Regions from separate parts of the Priestia sp. D51 genome, predicted to be linked through region 1. Evidence: riboswitches for the same ligand, from Rfam matches in the RefSeq annotation. Region 1 holds a riboswitch; the other holds the start of a gene.
What was found. Region 1 has a riboswitch for S-adenosylmethionine ahead of ACNHOZ_RS05695 (sulfite oxidase-like oxidoreductase). Riboswitches for the same ligand answer to the same signal wherever they lie in the genome.

Region 1 (8,080 bases):
AAGTTAATCTAAAGTTCTTCAATAAAATATTAAAAAACGTAGGCTCAAATTATAGTATTGAAGAATTTGATGAAATCAACTGGATTTATTTATCTCAGGATTAAGACCGTGTACACAAACCACCCTCTTAGGCACACAGCAAAAAAGAGAACCCTTAGGGAAGTAAGAGTTCTGAAAAAGTCACTTTTATAGAATATGCAGCTTTTTATACATCCTTCATTTAGTTGATTTTTCATTAGGAGGACCAATTAAATCGATGAATTAAAAGTGCACCTCTTATTCATATGTTAGAACACATCAAAAGTATTATTTATATTTTAAAATATGTTATAGTTTAATTCCAATAATCGTTCATACTTGAATACGTGTGAATGAACCCTTGTAAAAAGCAGCCTCGCTTGCCAATGCCGAGGCTGCTTTTTCTTATTTCTTAAGGACTTTTGTCTTAAAAATGGATGTATGTCCTGCGAACAAATACTTAGAAATCACATATTATAGTGTATCTTCTAATTGAAGGAGGTATGCAATTATAGAAAACTTGGTTAGTTATATTAAAGAATTAGGCTTTCCAGTTGCGCTATCTTTTTACTTACTCGTGCGCATTGAAAGCAAATTAGATCGAATTACAGAACTGCTTCAAATTCTTATTGAAAAAAAGGACAAGCAATAAGCAGACTTCTGCTTTTATACCCAAAGCGAACTTGTACCTTCTTTTTCGAGATGCAGCACATCCACTTCTATTCCCCTATCGTATCCATGCTCTCCACCCGGAAGAACAACCAGCGCGTTTGCTGCAGCTAATGACGAAATAGCGCCTGACTTGTCCATGCCAACAGGCGTTACTAAGAGCCTTCCGCCTTCGTCTGTCATTTCTCCCCGTACCATTCTTGTGAATGCATTAGGCTCTTTAAAACGGCCGTTTAACACCGCTTTTGTTTTATGTAAATGAGGCGCCGGTGAATGTAAAAAGCTGCGAACAATCGGACGTACAAACAGTTCAAACCCGACATAGCAAGCAGATGGGTTTCCTGATAATCCAAACAGCAGCTGTCCGTTTCGTTCTGCGACTGTTGTGACGCTTCCCGGTCGCATCGCAATTTTGTTAAACAGCACATTGGCACCAAGCTTTTCATAAATAGCCGGCAAATAATCATAGTCACCAACGGATACCCCGCCGGTTGTCAGTAAAATATCCACTTCTTCAAGTGCTTTTTCTACCGCTTCATAGCAGCGGTCAAAATCATCTTCAAGCTTCCGTAAATATTTCGGAATTCCCCCGCTTCTTACGATTTGCGCAAGTGCCATATAAGAGTTGCTGTTGCGGATTTTTCCTGGCTCTAGCGGCTCGTTTACATCAAGCAGTTCACTTCCCGTTGTTAACACGCCAACCACCGGCTGCTTCACCACGGCTACATCCGCATAGCCAAACGTAGCTAAAAAAGCCGTGACGCCCGGATTAATGCGCGTTCCTTTTGAAACGAGCACGTCTCCTTTTTTTGTTTCTTCTCCTTTTAACGCAATGTGTTCCCACTTTGAAGCCCGCCTGCTTAACGCCATATACGTTTTGCCTTCTTTTTCATACGACTTCGTTACTTCAAGCATCACAACCGCATCACATGAATGAGGCACTTGCGCTCCTGTCATAATGCGCACTGCTTGAAACGGCTTTACTTCTTCTCCAAAAACAGAGCCAGCGCCGATTTCACCTACAACTTCGAACTCTACAGAATGTTCATTTGATACTTCTACGCAGTCTTGTGCTCGAACCGCAAAGCCGTCATAAAGCGATTTATTAAAATGAGGCACGTTTTGGTCGGCAATAATATCTTCTCCTAAATAGCGCCCGTAGCTTTCGGTGATCGATACGCGTTCGATGCTGCCTTTTCTTTTATATGTCATAATTTTTTCAATTGCTTCAGGAATTGAAATAGGTGTTCTGCTTTCTAACATACATTCTTCACTTCCTTTATGTCTGTTCACTTTTTACGCTATGGTGTAAAATCATAGCATATCTCACTATTTCTATCATACAACAAAATTTACTGAAAAAGGATGAAAACACCGATGTCTTCTTTTACACATTTTAATGACCAAGGCCGTGCCAATATGGTCGATATTAGCGAAAAATCTATCACTCGCCGCGTTGCAACAGCTCGTTCAAGCATACTCGTTAACAAAGAAATTCACGAAGCCATTGTAGAACATAAAATCGGAAAAGGCGATGTGCTTGCTGTGGCACAAGTAGCAGGGATTATGGCAGCAAAACGCACGTCTGACATTATTCCGATGTGTCACCCTCTTTTATTAAAAGGCGTAAACCTTTCATTTGACTGGGATACAAGCAATGACAAGTATCGTTTATTAATAGAAGCAACTGTTAAAACGGAAGGCTCAACGGGCGTTGAAATGGAAGCTTTAACTGCCGCTTCTGCCTGCGCTCTAACCGTTTATGATATGTGCAAAGCCATTGATAAAGGCATGATTATCGGCGAAACATATCTGCTTGAAAAATCAGGCGGCAAAAACGGTGACTACAAGCGTACGGAAGCGTAAAGGAGGTACATAATGAGCGCACATGAACATAAATCCAAAGCAACTCAGCCCGTTCGCTGCAAAGTCATTACGGTATCCGATACACGTACAAAAGAAACCGATAAAAGCGGCGCGCTAATGATCCAACTTCTGAAAGAACACGAGATGCAGGTCGCTTCCTATGAAATTGTAAAAGACGATCAAACGTCGATTCAACAAGCGATACTTGCCGGATGCAGTGCTGAGGACATTGACGTTGTTCTCACAAACGGCGGCACCGGCATTACAAAACGAGACGTCACAATTGAAGCCGTTCAAGCGCTGATTCATAAAGAAATCGTCGGGTTTGGCGAGCTGTTTCGCATGCTGAGCTACACCGAAGACATTGGCAGCGCAGCGATTATGAGCCGGGCAATTGCCGGGACGATTAACGAAAAAGCCGTTTTTTCTACACCAGGATCAAGCGGTGCTGTTCGCCTAGCTATGACCAAACTGATTTTGCCTGAACTTCGCCACGTTGTGTGGGAATTAAACCGCCAGCGCTAACAAAATGCCTATGCGCAAGCATAGGCATTTTCATTAATCATAGTCTTTATGTACCCACTCATCTTCTGGAATGCCTAAATCTTCTCCAGAAAAACGCTCTTCTTTAAACGGATCTCCTCTAAGATGAAAGCCGTTTTGCTCCCAAAAGCCCGGATGGTTTTCATCAATAGCTTCAAAGCCCCGAAGCCATTTGACACTTTTCCAAAAGTACAAATGCGGCACAACCAATCGCAGCGGATATCCATGCTTAGGTATAAGCGGCTCTCCGTTAAAGGAATGAGCGAGAAGAATATCGTCTCTCAGTAAATCTTTTACTTCAATATTTGACGTATAGTCATTATCTCCGTGCAGCATGATGTATTTACTTTTCAACTCCACGCCAACTGCTTTTAAAAAGTCTGCAAACAGCACGCCCGTAAATTCATTATCAAGTCTTGTCCATCTCGTTACGCAGTGAATATCACATTTAACCGTTGTTTGAGGCATGTTCAATATATCTTGATACGAAAGCATCACTTCTTTGTCTACCAACCCAAACACGCGAAGCGTCCACTCCTCTAAGTTATAATCCGGCACATCGCCTTCGTGTAAAATGGGAAAGCGCTCTGTTACTACCTGACCCGGAGGCACTCGTCCTTCATACTTTGGATCAATTTCCGGTGTTTTCATTCGTTTAATACGGTCTGCTTTGTTCAAATTATCACCTCGTTGTTTTTTGTACATAAAAAGCCCTTCCTTAAATAAATAAGGAAGAGCTTTGTTTCAGCTTCTTCCTTATCTCTAAGAGCGATACACTCTTAAGGATTTGGCACCATTCTGTCATAGACAGCGGTTGCCGGGTTTCACAGGGCCAGTCCCTCCACCTCTCTTGATAAGGAAACAAATTGTATTTGTTTTATGTAATAAAGTCAGTATTAAGCTTTTTGTCATAATTGTCAATATTATTTTTCTTTTCCGCACAAAAAACTTTAAAAACAGATAGAGTTATAAGGTTTTAGTCTACTAAGTATGTAAAGCCTTTACCCTTCTCCATCAATCATCGTATACTTCCTAGCAAAGCGCTTGTAGTAAATTTGCTCATCCTCTTGTCCATTGTTAAAAACAAGTCGGTTATGATCAATATCTTTCTCTTTTAACACATAGCCTTTTTCATTCATCAGTTGAATATATTCATCTAAATGTCCTTTTTTCACCATATAGTAAAGAACATTATCTGAATCCGTAGTCTTTGCTACATCTTGACTTCCCACTTCTAACTTGAATACGGCTGTTGCTGTTTGAATGGGACGGTAGTCTCCAAACACCTTTTCCCAGTTTAGTAGCAGCAGCGCGCCGAAGATTATGATACATCCTCCAGCGGCTACGGTTAGTACAAATCGTTTTGACACTTCTTTCTCTCCTTTACATTCTTTTTCTTCTATTTAACACAACAGATTGCCCTAAACTTGTTTTGACTCCAAGCCCTAGATACACAGCAGCACCTAAAGCTATTGAAATACAAGACGTGCTACTCGCAAGTGAAGATGCAGACAGCTTATTTTCCAGAAAATAGTGAGAAGCATAATTGCCAATAAGCACAGCGGCTGACATCACACTTACTAATAAAACAGGAGTCAACGCGGCTTTTCCTAGTGATTGAACTCGGTAAGAAATGGATTTTTCAATTAAATAAAAGTTATAGATAACCGATACACCATATCCTCCGTACGTCGCGACAACAGGTCCAATTTCTTTTAAGCTTGAAACCAACAGTACGTTTAATACTATCTTCACAACAATACCTAAGCCCAAGCCAAAAATTAATTTCTTTTGCTGATTAATTCCTTGAAGAATCGCGGCTGTTACGGTAAAAAGAGCAAATAAAATGGCAGCAGGCGCATACCATTGTAAAACAACTCCACCGATTTCAGGACTGTTTTTCGCTCCAAAGATCATCATATATACCGGCTTACCCAATAAACAAAGCCCCACCGCAGAAGGAAGAGTAAAAAACAACAGCAGCTGCAGCGTTTTTGTAATCTTTCCTTTTACTTCTCGTAAATTTCCTTGCACAAAAGAAGATGTAATACCCGGAATCAGCGACATGCTGAAGGCAGTTGCTAGCGATACCGGCACCATTACTAAAATTTGCGCTAACCCAATGACAGAGTTAATCGTTTCAGCTTTAGCTTGTCCATACCCTATTGATTGAAAAAGCATGTTAATCGTAAACGTATCAATATTTTGATAGATTGGAATAGCTAAACCAACTAATACAAACGGAACAGCGTACGTCACAAGCTCTTTGAACATTAAAGAGAACGGAACAGATTTATTATTCTTTCCGCTATCCACTTCCTTCATAATCAGCCGCTTGCGTTTTAGATACGTCGCACCGAGAATCCCTATACCCCCTAAGCCTCCAATAAACGCTCCAAACGTACCAATTCCAACAGCTTTTGTCATCGTGCTATGAAAGAGATGAATAACAGCGTATGCTCCTGCTAAAATAAACAGCACACGCACTATTTGTTCAATAATTGTACTTAGCGCGGATGGTCCCATGGACTGGTTACCTTGAAAGTAGCCTCGTAATAGACTCATAGGTGGGATAATAATTAAAGCAAAGCTCACCATTCGAATCACGTATACCACGTCTTTTTGACTATTTCCTGAGGAATCTTTTCCGTTAATCACTAGCTCAGCGAGCGAAGGCGCCATGGTATAGAGGACTAAAAATCCTATTATGCCTGTTATCGTCATTAATAGAAGGCCTGCTTTTAATAGATCTTGCCCTGCCCTGTAGTTTCCAAGACCGTTATATTTCGATACATACTTCGAAACAGCAAGCGGAAGACCCATTGTCGATAAGCTTAGCATCAAGGTATATGGACCGTATGCATACTTATAAAGCGCGTAACCTGACGTTCCGACTAGCGCTGTAAACGGAATAATATAAATAAAACCCAAAATCTTTGTTAGCAAAGAAGACGCTGTTAACAAAAGCGTACCTCTCATCAAATTTTTTTCCATACATCAAAACTCCAGAAATAGATATTATATTTTTAACAAATACTTGATTTATTGTATCATAATTACAATTATTATCCAGTTTTTTATAAAGCATTAGAACTTTCTTCATATTACGTTTTTTTACCTAATAAAGGAATATAAACCACTCTTTTCACCTATGAGAAATGAATCGTTTTTACTTTTCACCTTACCTGACGTTTATATTCTGAAAGGCGTGTTACATTATATATATCAGTTACCAACTCAACTAAGACTCCTTGACCATTCTGGCCTACCTTCTCTTTTAGGTAGACTGAGATTGCTAAATCGTTATATATAGGAGGAAAAAATCATGAAAATGAAACAACGACTATCAAAAGCGGCTGCTGCTGCGACGATTACAGGAATTGCTGCGTTTGGATTTGCTCCTGTGGCTCAGCTTGATACCCCAGCACACGCAGCTACATCTCAAGAAACAGGCAGCCAAAGTCAAACAGCTGTAAAAAACATTAACGAAATTTATAATGCGGCGGTGCAAGGTGAAGTGCCGCGATTAACAGCAGACTTAAAAATTGGCAAAAGCCTGCGTCAAGATGTTCGAGATCAGTTCGGTCCTCCGCCTGAAGGTTCATCAAATAACTTTGACTACTATCATGCGGAAATGGGTCACCCTGGATATGCATTTGGCTATGACCAAAATAATGTCATTAACGAAATCCGCTATTTTGGTACAAATGTAGAGCGTCAAACAAATTTAGGGTCCATCACACAAGCTAACTTAAAGAAAGAATTAGGTCAGCCAAACTTTACAAGCAAAGTAAAAGGTGATGGTACGACTCAAACGAGATACACGTATCACGCCGGCGGCTATGATCTTGAATTTATTTTTGATAATAGCAAAACGTTAAATCACGTTAATTTAGTTAAAAAACCTTAAGTAATAGAAAAAGTAGCAGACAGCCTGCTACTTTTTTTCATGAAATAAAACTAATGCTGAATCAGCTACGTGTTCATACCCAATCTCCATGTAAATCTTGTTAGACGTAGGGTTTGTCGTGTCCGTGTATAGACTTGTTGTTTGAAAACCGCTGTCTAGCATAAACTGAGAAAGCGTGGACACACAGCTTGATGCATAGCCTTTTTTACGTTCTTCCCGCGGCGTGTACACAAAGTTAATCGTAACGTTGTGGGTTGTCGGACGCGTAGCATTAGCAATTGACACATACTTCCCGTTCACTTCCCATAAAAATAGCCGTTCTGCTTTAATAAAAGCTTCGCCTGTTTTGACAGCTTGCTCTTTTGATACAGGCTCTCCAATGACGCCCATAAACTCCCAAATCCATTCCGTCACGAGCGGAATATGCTCTGATCTTGCTTTTACCAGCACTCCTTCCGCGTCCGCAGCTTTTTTCACTTTGTCTAACCGGTAAATGCGCTGATCCATTTTCAACGAAGCTTCTTGATTTTTTAGCGCTGCTAGTTTTTGAGAAAGATATAAAACCGTTTGCCTTTCTCCAACTAAGCCCGGTACGGCGGTTTCTTGTAACAGCTCCGCTACTTCGTTCAGCTCATCATTCGTTAGCTTCTGTATTTGAGACAGGATGATTTGCTGAGGATGGGTTTGCAGCAACACAAGCGCAGCACGATTGTCTTTTAAAATAATGCCCATAAAATTCGGTTTGCTGTTTTCATGTAAGCTGTGTAAAATGCCAAGCGCTAAGTTATGAAGAACTTCATTTTTCGCTAAAAACGGCTCGACTTGGTTTTTAAATTCCTGGACTTCCCTGTATCTATGTAATTGGATCATGTTCTTTCTACCTCCGCAAATGCTCTTACCGGAAATGTTCCGACTCCTTGTATTTTAGGAGGCACGGCGTAAAATAAAAAGGACCCCGTTAGTTGATCTAAGCGACATAAGTGTTCAGCAATCACAATGCCCGCTCCTAAAAGCAGCGTATGAGCTGGTCTTGCTTTTCCTTTTGTGTCGTCAATATTCATCGAATCAATTCCG
Region 2 (8,080 bases), on a different contig from region 1:
GACCGTATTTCTTTATAAAAAATTCAATGAGGTACACTCTTTGTCGTAAAAGATAGAGAAGTGGTCTAAATTAAGAAATGTGAAAGAGTGATAAATATGACAGATCAATTACTACTAAATACGCTAATAGACATACGCCGTGAGCTGCACCGGTTTCCAGAGCTTTCAATGAAAGAATATGAAACAACTAAACGTATTAAAAAGTGGTTAAAGCACTACGATATTTCTATAGCGGATGCATTCCATTTAGACGTGGGAGCAGTAGCGGAAATTGTGGGAGGAAAGCCGGGACCTACTATCGCTATTCGAGCTGATATTGATGCGCTGCCAATTGAAGAAAAAACCAATCTGCCATTTGCTTCTGAAGTGAACGGTGTTATGCACGCATGCGGACATGATTTTCATACGGCTTCTATAATCGGAGCAGCCATTCTTCTCAAAGAGCGTCAGCAGGAGCTTTGCGGTACGGTTCGATTTATCTTTCAACCGGCCGAAGAAACGGCTTCTGGGGCAAAAATGCTCGTTGAAAAAGGTGTGCTCGAAGGAGTAGAAGCGATATTTGGAATGCATAACAAACCGAATCTTCCTGTAGGAACCATTGGTGTCAAATCGGGACCTTTAATGGCAAGCGTTGATCGTTTTGAAATTGACGTCAAAGGAGTAGGCGGTCACGCAGGTATTCCAGAAAAAACAGTAGATCCGATTGCTGCTGCTGGTCAAATTGTTACTAGTTTACAAACCATTGTCAGCCGTAATCTCAGCCCATTTCAAAATGTTGTTGTCAGCATAACTCGAATCCACGGAGGGAGCTCGTGGAACGTCATTCCTGACAAAGTAACGCTTGAAGGAACAGTGCGTACCTTTCAAGAAGAAGCGAGAGAAAAAATACCGGCTCTTATGAAACGAACTGCTGAAGGGATTGGAGCAGCTTTCGGCGCTTCAGTAGACGTTAAATGGTATCCGTATCTTCCTGTAGTAAACAATGATGATACGCTGGAAAAATTGGTTATTAACGCTGCAGAGAATCTTAGTTATCAAGTGGTAGAAGCTGAACAATCGCCTGGAGGAGAAGATTTTGCCGTATATCAGCAGCGTGTACCAGGATTTTTTGTATGGATGGGTACGGCTGGAGAATATGAATGGCACCATCCTTCTTTTTCATTAAATGAAGAGGCATTACTTGTAGCAGCTTCTTATTTTGCTAATCTAAGCTTTGACTTTTTGAATTCATTCCATTACCAAAAAAATTAAAATATTTTTATTTTTCTATTTACGCGGATGGAATTGTTTGATAAAATAAATTTTAAATTAAAAAAGTTATCACGAGTGGACGAGAGATCTGGCTCTTTGACTCCACAGCAACCTACGAATGTAAGGTGCTCCTACCAGCAAAGCATGTGCTTTGGGTGATAAAACGGGTGAAAAACTCATTTTGCATCTAAGCAAAATGAGTTTTTTTTATTTTTCTAAAAGGAGAGGGTTTTATGAGTCATACAGCAGTTGCAGCACATACAGGAGAGAAAGCATTAAAGGAAGCCGTAAAATTATTAGGAAAGCATTATCAAGTAGCATATCGTGAATTAGAAACATTTTATGAAATTGTGGTCGAAAACCATGTTCGTACATATGCTGTAGGCATAGATATTAAAGATGTACAAAAAGCAAATGAACTAGAAATTTATTCATCATGCTGTTCCAAGCTTGAGCGAGTAGGCTGTCTTTTATAGAAGTCTGCTCGCGCCTCTATTTTTAAAGTGTTTTTAAATAGAAAGCATGTTTTTTGACAATTGAAGAATCTGGTGGGTATAATCATTACTCACTAGGTTTTAAAATTAATCATAAATTGTCGAAATTTTTACACAAATTAAAGGTTACATTCGAAATGAATTGTGGTATGTTATAAAACAAGAATATTTTATGAAAGGAGCATTGAAATGGAAATGTCTCTTGAACATGGAAACGATGCAGGAAGCGAACAGCTTATTGATCGTATCCTAGACTTTTTAGAAGATGACGAAAAGTAAAAAAAAAGAGTGTGCGGTGCTAGCCCTAGCCGCGCACTCTTTTTTTATCATGTGCGTCAAGGCGGCGCATACTATGATACATAGGGATAGAATGAAAGGGTCTCTGTCAAAGGGATTGACGAATCGTTTTGTTTGATGGAAAATTTAGAAAAAGGAAAGAGATGAAGGGTATGTCGAACAAAACATCTTTGTATCAAACAAAAGAACAGTTAAAGAAGCTTGTAAGCGAATTGGTTTCTATACCTAGCGTGACAGGAACGATGGCAGAAGTGGAAATGGCTGAATCGATAGCGTCGTATTTATTGAAGCTGCCTTACTTCCAAAAAAACGAGCAAGTTGAGCTTCATTCAACAGGAGACGGGCGATCGATTGTCACAGCTTTTGTTGAAGGGAAAAATACGAATAAAACAGTTGTATTAGTCAGTCATTACGATGTAGTGGATGTACAAGATTATGGACAGTGGAAAAAGGATGCTTTTCACGCTGATACGTTAACGAGTACTTTTTATAATGATATGGAACAAGTTCCGGCGCACGTACAAAAAGATATGATAAAAGGAGACTGGCTTTTTGGCCGAGGAACGATGGACATGAAAGCAGGTATTGCTCTGCATATCAGTATGATTGAACGAGCATGCAACGGAGAGTTTGACGGAAACATCCTGCTTCTGTCGGTACCGGATGAAGAAGTAAATTCGCTCGGAATGAGAAAAGCAGTGCCTGTTCTTTTAGAACTTGCGTGCAAACATCAGCTGGATTTTTCTCTCATGCTAAATGCAGAACCAGTATTCAGCCGCTATCCTGGTGATCAAACGAACTATGTGTACTCAGGATCGATTGGGAAGATCATGCCAAGCTTTTTGTGTTATGGAAAAGAAACTCATGTAGGGGAACCGCTAGCTGGTTTGAATGCTAATTTACTAGCTTCTTATTTAACAAAAGAAATAGAATTAAACGTTGATTTTTGCGAAAAAGTAAGAGATGAAACGAGTCCACCTCCTACTGTGCTGATACAAAAAGATTTAAAAGAAGAGTATTCCGTTCAAGTTCCGCACTCTGCCGTTGTATTATTTAATTTATTTATGTTAAACCGCTCTCTTAAAGAAGTAACAGATCTGCTGTTGAAATCGGCTGACAAAGCGGCTTTGAATGTAAAAAAACATTATAACAAAGCTGCTCGGCAGTACGCTGTGGGAATGGAGGGTTCATCTCTTGACGTGAACGTATGGACGTATGAAGAACTTTATACTCATGCAGTCAAACAGCACGGTGAAAAATATGTGCAAGAAATGGAAGCGGCACTTTTGGCACAAGAAGATGATGACAGAAATAAAACCATTAAATTAGTAAACTCTTTAGCTGGTTTATGTAAAGAAGCAGCTCCGATGATAGTCTTATTTTTTACGCCGCCTTTTTACCCGGCCGTTTGTTCACATGATGATCTCTTTGTACAAAAGATTTTGTCAAACGTACAGGCAACTGCCAAAGAGCAATTCCAAGTGGAGCTAGTTGAACAAAGTTATTTTGGTGGAATTTCGGATTTAAGCTATGCCAGCCTGCAGCACCCGCTTCATACATTTAACACGTTAGTAGCCAATATGCCTCTATGGAATAAAGGATATCATATCCCGCTAGAAGAGCTAGAGGAGCTCAAGATGCCGGTGCTGAACATTGGACCGCTGGGAAGAGATGCGCATCAATGGACCGAAAGATTAGACGTTCAGTATTCCTTTGAGATTTTGCCTCACTTCATTTATCAAGCTATAAAAGAAGCACAGAAATAAACATCCGCCCGCGGATGTTTATTTGTTGAATTTAAAAGAAGCTCCTTGTACGGTAATTTGTTGCGGTGTTAGAGCGTGGTCCAATTCAACCAAAAATGGACGCTCTCCAACTTTTTTTAATGTATCATGGACAACACCTTGTGTTCCGCTGCAAAAAATAAGGTTTCCTTCATTGACATATAGTTTTTGACAACGTGCATCAAGTAAAGAGTCTTTGTAGCTTTCGCCAGCCTGAACGTCCAGCAGTTTTGTCCATTTGCTGATGGATTCTTCAAGGTTATGTACAGCACAGTAAATGTTTTTTAGCTGCAGCTGACCGGCTTGATGGGAAGAAAGAGCAGCTAGCTTTGGCTTGCGTTTTTCTTCTGGTTCACCCCACTCAATAAAAAAAGGAAGAGGCAAGGAATCGTGGTCAGCTTCAATAAAACACATTCTCCATTGAAGTCTTTCTCCATCATTAGTTTGACGAGACCCCGCTACAGGACCTTTTACAGTGACGTTCTTGCTTTCTAGCTCTTTTATCAGCAAATCCATATCATCTGTACGGAGTGCAAATCGACCAAAATGACCAAGTGACGTATGTTCGTTAACAAGCTGCTGAATAAGATCATTATCTGTAACTGTTTGAGCTAATGCGATATCTGTAAGCCCAAGCCATTCAATATAGCTGAGGTGAAAATAAGCCAACGTGTTAAAAGTGCCCCATTTTTCATGGATACCGCCTTTAATAACATTTATTCCGTATCCGTTTAGTTCTTTCTGAGCTTTAATAGGATCAGGTGAAAAATGCACAAGATGATCAAACGATAAGTGCATGGATAGGCCTCCTTTTAAGAGAGATTCTTTTTTACTATTATACGTCGTTTTCTTTTTTAAGAAGAGTAAAACGAATGATTATGTAAAATAAAAATCTATAAAAAAGCAAGCCGCGTATGTTTTAAACACGACTTGCTATAGATTTAGTTAGCGGCGATAGCCATGCCCTTTAAAGCAGCAGCCAAATGATTTATTAAACCATGGGTATGAGCAGCAAGGTGAACCGCAGCGACAGCGGCGACGGCTAGAACGGCGAGTAGAACGACGAGTAGTGCGACGAGTAGAACGACGAGTAGTGCGACGAGTAGTGCGACGAGTAGAACGACGAGTAGTGCGGCGAGTAGAACGACGAGTAGTGCGGCGAGTAGAACGGCGAGTAGAACGACGAGTAGAACGGCCGCGACGGGCAGTTGGCTCTTGGTACATAAATGTTTCAAGCTCAGTAGAAGCAATCGCTTCTGTTGCTTCTCTAATTCTTTCAGCAGTGATATGCATATAAACACCTCCTGGCTAATTCGGTACATAATACAATATGTACAAGGAAGGCGTTTGGATATAGTGAAAACATGGAATTTGTCTAAATTTGTGAAAGAAATGGAGTGGTTTTCATGCTTCAAATCCTCGAACATCAAAGAGTGGATATCGCTCTTCAAATAGTAGCTGTGCAAGTAGAAGCTTATCAAGAAGAAGCAAGGCTCATTGGTTTTTCGAATATTCCTCAGCTTACAGAAAGCAAAGAAGATGTTATGAAAAGCAAGGAAGTGTTTATCGGAGAAATGATTGAAGGTAAGCTAGCAGGCGTGCTGTCGTTTGAAAAAGAAAATGAGCGATTAACGATTTGCCGCCTCGTTGTGCGTCCTCAGTACTTTCGAAAAGGAATTGGAAGCCGTCTTTTAACATATGTACTTCAAAGATATTCAGAATGTGAGTGTATGGTTTCCACAGCCGAAAAAAATACACCTGCGATTAAGCTATACGAAGCTCATCGGTTTTCAATTATAAAACACACTGCAGCTGCGGATAATCTTGTGTTAGTAACGATGAAAAGAGATTGAGCCATAGCTAAATTAATCCAAAGACTAACAAATTGGCTACATGAGCTAGTAGGAATCGGCTGTTGCTTTCCCTACAAGGCTTCGCTTTCCGTAGGAGTCTTCGCCTTGCCCTCCAATCACCAGCTAGAAGTACCTACATACATGAAACTTACGTTTACCATAGCAGTAAAAAAATCCGAACGCATTGGATTCTCCATCAAGAATCTCGAATCATCGTTCGGATCTTCCTTCAGCTAAAATACTTTTGTCTCAGCCTCTATGATGATAGTGTTTGCTCAGAATAATCTAGAGCTGTATGACGCTGAATCAGCAGTAAAGCAGCTAAAGTGACAACTGCTCCGATAATAAAAGGTAGCGTCATATTGAGTTTAAAGGCAAATGCACCAAGCAGAGGGCCAAAAATACGCCCTAAGCTATCCATTGAGGCAGTTAACCCTGAAGCAGAGCCATATCCTACTTTGGTTCTCATCGTAATTAATGAGAGGACACAAGGACGAATAAGGGCATTTCCTGCTGTAAATATGCACAGAAATAAGGTAGCATTAACGGCACTAGAAGATAACAAAATAGACGTAAATCCTATTGCTGAAACCAATAAGCCAATAGCCATCAGTTTTTTTTCATTTCCTTTTTTAAATCGCTGCAGTACACCGCCTTGAATCAGGGCTTGAGTTAAACCGCTCGCCATAAACATCCATCCGATTGTCGTGGGAGTAGCATTGATTTTCGCTATTTGAAAAAATTGAAAAGTAGCTTCTAAACCAGCGAGCGTAAAAGTAGCTAAAAATGAAAGAACATATAAATACTTCATAGCTCCTTGAAAATCTGACGTGAAGTCATGCCATCTGGATGTCTGTACTTTGGCAGCAGGTTCTTTTCGTAACGATTCTTTTAACGTAAAGAATGAGAACGCTGTCATAATCAGTGACAAGATACCAGAGATAACGAAGGGAACAAACAAGCCGAAAGACGAAAGGACACCGCCTAATGCCGGTCCAAAAATAAAGCCTAAGCCAATTGACATCCCTAACAGTCCCATTGCTTTCGTGCGGTTTTCTTCATCTGTACTATCAGAAGCGTATGCAAAAGCACAAGGAATAACAGCTCCTGCAAACAAACCTCCGATGATGCGTGACGTATACATCAGAGTCAGAGAGTTTTCTGCCACCGAAAAAAGAAAAAAGCTTGCGCTAAAGCCAAGTAAGCCCCAAAGTAAGATGGGACGGCGGCCTTTTATATCGGAAAGCTTCCCCCAAAAAGGTGCGGTAATAAAAGATGCAATCGAATAGCTAGCCATTAGTATCCCTAAATTGACCGTGCTTGCACCCGTGGCACGAATAACTTCAGGTACGATGGGGATGATCACTCCAAAGCCGACAAATACCATAAAAATAACAAACATTAACGTTCCAAGCTGTTTGTTCATATGCAATTAAGCCCCTTTCTCTGTAGAACATGCCGTGAGTTTAGTATACCAAATACAAATACGTTTTTTACGTATATTTGGTAAAAAACGCTTTATTTATAAGTGAAGAAAACATGTTAATATTTACCTGTTGCGCTGAAGCTGATACAATTAAAAGAAAAGGGACGTGAAGCAATTGCCAATATGGCTTGTATTTGCTGGGATCATAGGCGGTCTTTTAGGATTTGGGGCGCTAGTGGATTATATAGCTAAAAAGAGAAGTATCGAGCTAGATCCAGAAGAAGGGATAAAGAACGCTTCTGAGGCAGAACAAATCTATGTAGAAAATTATCTTTATCAAACAAAAGAAAATAACAATCACTTTCAATAAAAAAAGCTTGGAGAGAAATCTCCAAGCTTTTTTAATGAGGTAAAAAGATGAGCTGATAGAGAAATAAAACAGCAAAGACATACACAAGCGGATGAACTTGTTTGCCTTTTCCTTTTACCAGCTTCATTAACGGATAAGAAATGAAGCCAAGCGCAATTCCTGTTGCAATACTTGATGTAAGAGGCATTGCTAGAACAACTAAAAAGGCAGGGAACGCTTCATCAAAGTCATTCCAATTAATTTTAGCTACAGCACCCATCATCAAGCTTCCGACAATAATTAATGCAGGTGAAGTAATAGCTGCTACGCCAGAAACCGAGCTTACAACCGGGCTAAAGAATGCTGCCACGATAAATAGAATGGCTACCGTCACGCCTGTTAGACCTGTACGTCCGCCTGCTGCTACACCAGATGAAGATTCAACGTAAGCGGTTGTTGGGCTTGTACCAAATAAAGCGCCAATCGTTGTACCAAATGAGTCAGCAAGCAATGCTTGACGCACGCGAGGCATCTTATTACCTTTCATAAGACCGGCCTGTTGAGCTACGCCTACCATTGTACCTGTTGTATCAAAAATCGTCACAAGTAAGAAAGAAAAAACAACT

Region 2: linked by a shared signal. The riboswitch ahead of ACNHOZ_RS15000 (hypothetical protein) and the one ahead of ACNHOZ_RS05695 (sulfite oxidase-like oxidoreductase) in region 1 are both predicted to bind S-adenosylmethionine.

Annotation. Positions count from the first base shown of each region.
Region 1 covers NZ_JBLTIR010000001.1:1,086,935-1,095,014, reverse strand. The annotation lists gene ACNHOZ_RS05720 (hypothetical protein) at 1-104, shown strand, start outside; gene ACNHOZ_RS05715 (YvrJ family protein) at 539-670, shown strand; gene ACNHOZ_RS05710 (molybdopterin molybdotransferase MoeA) at 685-1,950, opposite strand; gene moaC (cyclic pyranopterin monophosphate synthase MoaC) at 2,065-2,553, shown strand; gene ACNHOZ_RS05700 (MogA/MoaB family molybdenum cofactor biosynthesis protein) at 2,566-3,078, shown strand; gene ACNHOZ_RS05695 (sulfite oxidase-like oxidoreductase) at 3,112-3,774, opposite strand; SAM riboswitch class I at 3,850-3,956, opposite strand; gene ACNHOZ_RS05690 (hypothetical protein) at 4,098-4,466, opposite strand; gene ACNHOZ_RS05685 (putative polysaccharide biosynthesis protein) at 4,480-6,090, opposite strand; gene ACNHOZ_RS05680 (YjgB family protein) at 6,422-7,006, shown strand; gene ACNHOZ_RS05675 (GNAT family N-acetyltransferase) at 7,034-7,876, opposite strand; gene ACNHOZ_RS05670 (cyclase family protein) at 7,873-8,080, opposite strand, start outside.
Region 2 covers NZ_JBLTIR010000003.1:620,024-628,103, forward strand. The annotation lists gene ACNHOZ_RS14990 (GNAT family N-acetyltransferase) at 1-49, shown strand, start outside; gene ACNHOZ_RS14995 (amidohydrolase) at 97-1,251, shown strand; SAM riboswitch class I at 1,315-1,416, shown strand; gene ACNHOZ_RS15000 (hypothetical protein) at 1,485-1,727, shown strand; gene ACNHOZ_RS15005 (M20/M25/M40 family metallo-hydrolase) at 2,195-3,808, shown strand; gene ACNHOZ_RS15010 (VOC family protein) at 3,827-4,624, opposite strand; gene ACNHOZ_RS15015 (CotG/ExsB N-terminal domain-containing protein) at 4,772-5,119, opposite strand; gene ACNHOZ_RS15020 (GNAT family N-acetyltransferase) at 5,233-5,679, shown strand; gene ACNHOZ_RS15025 (MFS transporter) at 5,936-7,105, opposite strand; gene ACNHOZ_RS15030 (hypothetical protein) at 7,281-7,475, shown strand; gene ACNHOZ_RS15035 (NCS2 family permease) at 7,507-8,080, opposite strand, start outside.